DNA from 2 places in the Ornithinicoccus sp. genome. Region 2 is predicted to be linked to the other one. Evidence: riboswitches for the same ligand, from Rfam matches in the RefSeq annotation. Region 2 holds a riboswitch; the other holds the start of a gene.
The links. A riboswitch is a leader RNA that binds a small molecule or an ion and turns the genes downstream of it on or off. The one in region 2 is predicted to bind S-adenosylmethionine.
Positions count from the first base shown of each region.

Region 1: another riboswitch for S-adenosylmethionine. It lies ahead of AC1QRC_RS02350 (LLM class flavin-dependent oxidoreductase); the one in region 2 lies ahead of AC1QRC_RS05155 (flavin reductase family protein).

Region 1 is NZ_CM169976.1:445,589-449,964, forward strand. It holds gene AC1QRC_RS02345 (NtaA/DmoA family FMN-dependent monooxygenase) at 1-1,087, opposite strand, end outside; gene AC1QRC_RS02350 (LLM class flavin-dependent oxidoreductase) at 1,116-2,354, opposite strand; SAM riboswitch class IV at 2,596-2,710, opposite strand; gene AC1QRC_RS02355 (LLM class flavin-dependent oxidoreductase) at 3,108-4,244, opposite strand; SAM riboswitch class IV at 4,270-4,376, opposite strand, start outside.
Region 2 is NZ_CM169976.1:983,975-988,350, forward strand. It holds gene AC1QRC_RS05145 (DinB family protein) at 1-81, shown strand, start outside; gene sfnG (dimethylsulfone monooxygenase SfnG) at 106-1,293, opposite strand; gene AC1QRC_RS05155 (flavin reductase family protein) at 1,295-1,840, opposite strand; SAM riboswitch class I at 2,040-2,130, opposite strand; gene AC1QRC_RS05160 (hypothetical protein) at 2,242-2,937, opposite strand; gene sigK (ECF RNA polymerase sigma factor SigK) at 3,011-3,574, shown strand; gene AC1QRC_RS05170 (anti-sigma factor) at 3,571-4,376, shown strand, end outside.

The sequences.
Region 1 (4,376 bases), 540 kb from region 2:
GCGAGAGGTTCTTCTCCTCGGCGACGGCACGCAGCCGGGCGACCTCGGCGTGCGCGTCGTCGACGTGCCGGGCCCTGCCCTGGATGATGCTGGACGGGCCGGTCTCGGGCCCGATGTCGGGCAGCGGCCCGTCGGGGTCGTAGCCGGACAGGTCCCGGTTCCAGACCTGCTCCAGCAGCAGCAGCGCGGTCTGGCCGCTGACCTGCTGGCGCCGGATGTCGGCCGCGAGCTCGGCCGCCTCCTCGTCGGTGTCCCCGACCACGAAGGTGACCCCCGGCAGGACCTTCAGCTCGTCCGGACCGCGCCCGTAGCGGGACAGCCGGGCCTTGATGTCCCGGTAGAAGGCCCGGCCGGCCTCGGGCGTCCCGTGACGGGTGAAGATCGCGTCGGCGGTGCGCGCGGCGAACTCCCGGCCACCGTCGGAGTCCCCCGCCTGGAAGATGACGGGGTGCTGCTGGGGCGTGCGCGGCACGTTGAAGTGGCCGGCGATGTCGAAGTGCGCGGAGCGGTAGGCGAACTCCCCGACCGTGCCGTCTGCCAGGAAGCGGCCCGTCTCCGGGTCAGCGACCACGGCGTCGGCCTGCCAGGAGTCCCACAGGTGCCGGGCCGCAGCGACGATGCTCTCGGCCCGGTCGTAGCGCAGCTCGCGGTCCAGGTAGCCGCCGCGACGGAAGTTCTCACCGGTGAAGGCGTCCGAGCTGGTCACCACGTTCCACGCCGCCCGGCCGTCGGAGAGCAGGTCCAGGGTGGCGAACTGGCGGGCCAGCTCGTAGGGCTCGTTGAACGTGGCGTTGATGGTGCCGACCAGGCCGAGGTGCTCGGTGACGCCGGCCAGCGCGGCCAGCACCGGGAGGGTGTCCGGCCGGCCGACGACGTCGAGGTCGTGGATCAGCCCGCGCTGCTCCCGGAGCCGGAGGCCCTCGGCCAGGAAGAGGAAGTCCAGGTGTCCGCGCTCGGCGGTCTGGGCGAACCGGCGGAAGGAGTCGAACTCGATGTGGCTGCCGGAGCGGGGGTCGCTCCAGACGGTCGTGTTGTTCACCCCGGGGAAGTGCGCCCCGAGGATGACCTGCTTGAGGGGTGTGCTCATGTCAGGCGTCTCTTTCGTGTCGGGGTGGTCAGGACGCGGTGGCGTAGCGGTTGACCGCAACGGGCAGTCCGAGCCGCTCGCGCAGGGTGGTGTCGGCGTAGGTCGTGCGGAACAGCCCGGCTCGCTGCAGCGCCGGGACGAGGGCCCCGGTGATCGCGGGCAGGTCGACGGCGTGCTCGATCGGCCGGAGACGGAACCCCGCATAGCCGAGGGCGTGCCAGCGCTCCGTCAGGTCGGCGAGCTCCGTCGGGTCGCACGCGAGGACGAGGGCGTCGGAGCGGTGCTCCGCGCCGGCCAGGTCGTTGAGCGCCGCCAGCCGCGCTGGCCCGTCGCCGTGCTCGGGAGTGGTCAGCGCCACCTCCAGGTCGGCGAAGACGAGCAATGGGGTCTCACTGGTGCGGTGCAGGGCCTCGATCTCCCGCACCTCGCTCAGGATCGCCGCCGCGTCCTCGTCGTCCTGGGGGGTCACGAAGAGGACGTCGGCGCCCCGGGCGGCCAGTTCGTAGGGGATCCGCTGGTGACCGAGCGCGGTCACCACCGGCTGGCCCTGCGGTGGACGCGGCGTGATCGAGGGGCCCTTGACCGAGAAGAACTCGCCCTCGAAGTCGATGTAGTGCAGCTTGTCCCGGTCGATGAACCGGCCCGTCGCGACGTCCCGGATCTCGGCGTCCTTCTCCCAGCTGTCCCAGAGCTGGCGCACCACCTCGATGACGTCGGCGGCCTCCTCGAACAGCGCCCGCAACGCGGCCTGGGCCTCCGGCGAGTGCAGCTGCTGCACGTCGCGGACCTCGCCGAACGGCGCCGGGCGGCGACCGAAGTGGGCGGCGTCCCCGGCGCTCGGGGAGGTCTGCACCCGCCACCCCGCCCGCCCCAGGCTGACGTGGTCCAGCGTGGCCAGGTTCTTGGAGACGTGGAACGGCTCGGTGTGCGTCGTCGTGATGGTCGGGACGATGCCGATCCGCTCGGTCCGGGTGGCGACCCAACTGGCGAGGAGCGAGGCGTCCAGCCGGCCCTGCAGCCGGCTGGGGTCCGGACCCTGCCCGCTGCCCAACGGCGTCGGGGACTGCGGGCCGAGGGAGTCCTCGATGGTCAGGAAGTCGAGCAGACCGCGCTCGGCGACCTGGGCCTGGTCGGCCCAGTAGCGGCCGCCGAAGACCTCGGTGGCGCGGGCACCGGCGCGGCGCCAGGAGGCGGGGTGCCACCCGGTGCCGTCGAGCGCCACGGCGAGGTGGAGCGGGGATTCGGGGGTAGGCAGGACAGAACTCAAGGGAAACTCCTGGAGGGAGGCTGGTCCGTCGTCGGACCGGGCTGGGCGGGGAGCGGGTCCCCGGGGCTGGTGCGGAGGCGGTGCGGGGCGCGGGTCGCTCAGCGACAACAACTGCGCGCGCGCACCGAGGGCATCTCGGGGCGCGCGGCGGTCGCGAGGAGAGTCATGCCGCGGGGGACGAACGAGGTCCGGACGTGCTGCGGGTCCGGGGTGACCGTCTTCAAGGGAGGGACCTCCGTGGGTGTCGCACTTGCCGATCGCGGTCTTGCGAACGGCCCGGTCCTCACCTGGAGCACCCCACTGCGAGAGAGGGTTGCCGCCCAGCAAGCCAGGGCTTGACGCTGGGGCTCATGACCGAGATGAACATAACACAACCTTGGTTGATCAAGTCAACTGCGTTATGCATCTCCCCGACGTGACCTCCCTCACTCCCGACCGGACGGGTGGTCTGGCGCTCCTACCCGGCACCAGACGGGTCGGCTGGCGGTCCTACCCGCCACCAGACGGGTGGTCTGGCGGTCCTACCCGCCACCAGACGGGTCGCCTGGAGATCACCCCCGCCACCCAGCCCATGGCAGGGAGCCGAGACAGTTGCGTGAGGATGCGGCAGACCGACAGCGTGCCGCCCGGCAGCGCGAGACCACCTGTCCGGCCACCCGCTAGATCGCCAGACCACCCGTCCGGCCACCCGCTAGATCGCCAGACCACCCGTCCGGTCACCCGCTAGATCGCCAGCCCGCCCGTCCGGTCGAGTTAGGGGCGGGCGTGCCAGGCGGCGGCGAGCAGCTCGAAGGAGCGGGCGCGCGCCTCGTAGTCGTGCGTGATGGTCGTGACGAGCAGCTCGTCCGCGCCGCTGGCGGCCTGGAGGACCGCGAGCTGGTCGGCAACCCGCTCGGGGCTGCCGACGAATCGCGTCCTCACCCGGTCTGCCACGAGCGCCTCCTCCTCCGCCGGCAGCGGTTCAGCCGCAGCCTCCTCCGGGGACGGGTAGGGGATCGCGCCACGGCCGGTGCGGATCGAGGCGACCCACTGGCCATAGCCGGCTGCCAGGAGCTCGGCCTCCTCGTCGGTCGGCGCGACGACGACGTCCGCCGACACCGTGACGTGCGGTGCCGCCAGGCCCACTCCGGGGACGAAGCTGTCGCGATAGTGGCTGACTGCGTCCAGGACCCCGGAGGGCGCCACGTGATAGTTCGCGCCGAAGCGCAGGCCCCGTGTGCCCGCGAGGGCCGCCGACTCGCCCTTGGAGCTCCCGAGGATCCACAGCTCGGGGTCGCTCGGGGTGTCGGCGGCGGCCTCGGGGAGAGCGAGTCCCTCGACCTCCAGGGCGCCGCCCAGGATGTCCTGGATCGCGGTGACGATCTCGGCATATCCCTCCGGCTGGGAGCCCTCGAGGTAGAGCAGGGACTGGCTGGCGCTGAACCGGGGCCCGGACAGCAACGGCCCGAGCGCCACCGGCGCCGGGATCAGCAAACCCTCGGGGGTGGTGTGCTCGGCCACCGCGGGCGGGGACGGGGGCGGACCTGCCGGCTGGCCCACCCCAGGTGCCCGCCGCACTCCCGAGCGGCCCAGACCCAGGTCGATCCGCCCCGGGAAGGCAGCGGCCAGGAGCGCGAACTCCTCGGCTATCGACAGCGCGGTGCGGTGCCCGGCGAGCACCGCACCGGACCCGAGCCGGATCCGGCTGGTGTCCCCGGCTGCGAGCGCGATGGTCAAGGCGGGTGAGGACCCGACGACGCCGGGGTTGAGGTGGTGCTCGGCGAACCAGTAGCGGTGATAGCCCGCCTCTTCCGCCCGACGCACCAGGTCGCGACTGTGGGCCAGCGCCTGTGCGGCGGTCGCACCGCTGCTGACGGGAACGAGGTCGAGGACACCCAACGGGACGGCCATCTGAGAACTCCTGGAGTGAGAGCGGCATACGTGCTTGCCGACCCGGGCGGGCCAGCCTGGTCATCACCTGGAGCACCCCGTCACCATGCGGAAGGGTTGCCGTCCGGCTCAGCCAGGGCTTGGACACCGGAA
Region 2 (4,376 bases):
TGGGCCGACTACGTCGCACGCCTCGAGCAGGCGGCCCGCGACGCCGGGCGGCAGGAGGAGGCCGGTGGCGGGACCGGGTAGGACCCGGCGTCCGCGCCGGCCGGCTCAGCCGACGAGGGCGGGGTCCGGGGTGCGCTCCGCCGACGCCTCGGCATACGGCTCCTGTGCCTCCAGTTCCCGCACCAGCGGGATCACCTGCTCCCCGAATCGCTCGACGTCCTCGCGCACGTGCAGGAAGCCCAACAGCACCAGGTCGACCCCGGCACGCTTGTAGTCCACGATCCGCCGGGCCACCTGTGCGGGAGTGCCGATCAGACCGGTGCGGAAGCCGTCGTTGTACTGCACCAGGTCCTTGAACTCACTGTCGGCCCACATCCCCTTCTTGTCCGAGGTGGCCGCGCCGGCCTGCTTCACCGCGTTGCCGAAGTCGTTGACCTTGTCGACGTCGGCCTTGGCGATGACCTCCTCGACGACGCCGCGGGCCTCGTCCTCGGTGTCCCGCACGACGGCGAAGCCGTTGATGCCAAAGCGCACCCTGCGACCGTGCGCGGCGGCCTGGCCACCGACGTCCTCGATCTGCTCGGCGGCTCCCTCGACAGTGTTGCCGTTCATGAAGTACCAGTCGGACAGGCGGCCGGCCATGGCCCGAGCCGAGGTGGAGTTGCCGCCCTGGAACACCTCCGGCTGCAGTCGCGGCTGGGGCCGGAAGGTGACGTCGCGGGTCCGGTAGAAGTCGCCGCGGTAGGTGAAGTCGTCCTCGGCCCACAGCCCGCGCAGCACCTCGATGAACTCCTCGGCGCGACGGTAGCGCTCCTCGTGGTCCAGCCAGGGCAGGCCCAGGTCCGTGTACTCCTTCTTGAACCACCCGGAGACGACGTTGAGGCAGAACCTGTTGTCGTGCAGGTCCTGTGCGGTGGCACCGAGCTTGGCCAGCACGGTCGGCGGCCACTGTCCCGGGTGGACCGCGGCGATGACCTTGAGACGTTCGGTGGCGGACAGCAGCCCCAGGGAGAAGGAGACCGACTCGTGCTGGGCGTCGGCCCCGTAGGAGGCCAGGTACCGCACCTGGGTCAGGGCGTAGTCGAAGCCGACCCGTTCGGCGGCGCGGGCCACATCGAGGTTGTAGTCCGGCGTGTGGTTGGTCCGCTGGTCGATGGTCGAGACCACCAGGCCACCCGAGACGTTGGGGACCCAGTAGGCGAAGGCGAGCGGGTCGGACCCCGGCTGGCCCGTGGTGGGGGCTGTCGCGGCGGGGGCTGCCGTGCTCGGGCGGTCGGTCGTGTCGTCGGTCATGTCAGGCTCCGATCGTGGTGGGCAACGGGGTGAACCGGCCGGCGTGGTGCACCAGGGGATTGCCGGCCGAGGAGACGGCGTGCTCGACCCGGGCGATCGCGACGAAACTGTCGCCGGCGTCGACCAGGTCGTGGATCCGGGTGATGAGTCGTGCGGTGCTCCCGTGGACCGCTGGCAGCCCGTGGTCGTCGTAGGACCATGCGCCGTCGTCGACGAAGCGCTTGCTGCGGTCGCGGGCGAAGCGGTCGGCCAGCTGCTGCTGGTCCTCGCCGAGCAGGTGCAGGGCTGCGCGCTGGGTCTGCGCGATGGTCACGAGGGAGGAGGAGGTCTTGGCGACGTTGAACGACACGAGCGGCGGGGACAGCGACACCGACACGACGGAGATCGCGGTGAAGCCGACGGGGCCCCGGGAGCCGGAGCCGGTGACGACCCATGCGCTGGCGGCGGCCCGCGCGAAGGTGCCCCGTAGGTCCACCACCGGTGGGGTGGGCTCCGCTGGTGGCGCGGCGTGGGGTCGGGCAAGGGTGGGGGACAGGCTGATGGTCATGGCGTACTCCTGGAATCAGGTGCGTGCAGGGGGCCCGGGTCGGGCCAGGCGAGAGGGTGATGCGGTGCGTGGCGAAGCTGCGAACGGCGGTCTGGCGCGTCAGGGACGACAGGCGCTGACCGCCCGGCGCATCAGGTCGACGGTGCGACGCAGGTGCGGGGCGTGGGCCGCGCGAGGGCGCTGATGGTGCTGCACGATTCCTCCATCGATCCTGGCGTGAGCACCTGCCCCGCCGGGGGTGGTTGCTGCGGCGTCAACGAGCCAGGTCTCTCGGCCGCTCTGGATGGGTGACGCCAGTCGATCACAGGATCTTCGGTCCTGTCAATCGAGAGATCTGGTCGGCCGCAGGATCAGCGGGCTTGGCGTGGTGGTTCGGCGGCACCGGAGTCGAGTGCAGCGCGTCAGCGTGCTGCGACGTCATCATGCATTGACGTCAGCCTGCCGGCACGCGCAGGTGGACGGCGCGGAGCAGGGTGAACGGTCCCGGCAGCGGGAGCCGGATGCCGGTGAGGGCCTCGGCCGCGGTCAGGCCGACCGCCAGGTCGGGGTCCGGGTCCGGGCCCAGGATCTCCGCGCTCCGCCGCGACGCTCGCCGCCCGCAGGGCGCCGAGCAGAGGGGCTGCGGCGGGTGGTGCGTCGGCGGGTGACGCGTGGGTGCGTGCGGCGTCGGCGGGTGCGGTGTCGGCGGGTGCGGTCTGGGCGGGCAGGTCGTGCTCCTCTGCGGTCTCCCCGTCCACGGCCGAAGTGACGGTGACCCCCCGCGTCGGGTCCCACCGCACGACGACAGCCACCCCGCCCAGCGAGAGCGGGTCGGCCAGGAGCGCGATGTCGGTGCCGACCGGCTCCAGCACGACGGCGCCGCCCAGGGCCGGGATGAGCCCCGTCACGGGGTCGGATCCCTCGGTGCTGTTGCGCCGGACGATGCTGGCCAGGCGGGTCCGGGAGGGCGTCGCCCGACGCAGGTGCACGACCTCGCCGACCCGGTAGTGGTCCCGCCCCCGCACCCAGATCGCGCAGCCGGAGGTGCGCAGTGGCGCGGCCCAGCGGTGCACCAGCGACCGGTAGTGGGCGAGGGCTTCGTCCATCTCGCCGGTCATGGTCACACCGTAGTGCCCCGCCCGACCCTCCTTCTCCCGGACGAGGGCCCCGCCATGGGGCAGGATGGGGGCGATGCGAGGTGACCAGGACGGCCCGGCCCTGGCGACGCGACTGGTCGCCGTGGCTCGTGGTGACCAGGCGGCCTTCGCCGACCTCTATGACTCGACGGCGCCCCGGGTTTACGGACTGGTGCTGCGCGTCCTGCGGGACCGGTCCCAGGCCGAGGAAGTCACCCAGGAGGTGTTCCTACAGGTGTGGCGGACGGCGAGCTCCTTCGACCCCGACCGGGGCAGCGCGATCTCCTGGCTGCTGACGCTGGCGCACCGCCGCGCGGTCGACCGGGTGCGCTCCGTCGTGGCCCAATCCGCGAGGGACGACGCCTACGAATCACAGCGGACCACGCCCCCGTTCGACGTCACCGCGGAGGCGGTCGAGGAACGAATGGAGGCGACTCGGGTGCGTGACGCGCTCGGGGAACTCACCCCGGCCCAGCGGGCGGCCATCGAACTCGCGTACTTCGAGGGCCTCACCCACCGGGAGGTCGCGGAGCGCCTCGACGTGCCGTTGGGCACGGCGAAGACCCGGATCAGGGACGGGTTGGGCAAGATGCGGGACACGATGGGAGGTGGACAGTGAGCGACCAGGAGCACCGGGGCGCAGACCCCGGCGGGACCCGGGACGGCGATGCCGACCCGGCAGAGCCGACGGTGCACGACCTCGTGGGCGCCTATGTGCTGGATGCCGTCGACGACCGGGAACGCGCCGAGTTCGAGGAGCACCTGGCCTCCTGCCCCGACTGCCGGCGGGAGGTCGCCGAGCTCGCCGACCCCGTGGTCGACCTGAGCGTCGGGCTGGAGGAGGAGCCCCCGGCGGGACTGCGCGCGCGGCTGCTGGAGCAGATCGCGCAGGAGCCTCCGGCCGTGGTCCCGCTGCGGGGCCGGGAGGACGACGCTGACGGTGAGCTCGGCAGCGCCGAGGACTCGGATGCCACCACGGGAGAAGCGGCCGCGGCGGCCGAGCGACGCGCCTGGTGGGTGGGCATCGCGGCGGCGGCAGCCGTCATTGTCGGCGCGGTGGCGGTGACGCAGTGGGTGACCAACGACGTCCCCGCGCCGGTGGTCGTGGCCGAGGACGTGTTGGAAGCCCCGGACGCGGTGCGGCACACCGAGACGCTCGGGGATGTGACCGTCACGGTGGTGACGGCCGCCTCGTTGGACTCGACCGTCTTCGTTGCCGAGGGCATGGAGGAGGCCCCGGAGGGTCAGGACTACCAGCTGTGGTTCGTCCACGAGGACGGCACTGCCGTCTCCGCCGGGCTGATGCCGCGCACTGGCGCCGACACCACCGAGATGGTCCTGGAGGGGGAGTCCGGCGGTGCCGTGGCGGTGGGGGTGACCCTCGAGCCGGCCGGCGGCTCCGAGCAGCCGACGAGCGACCC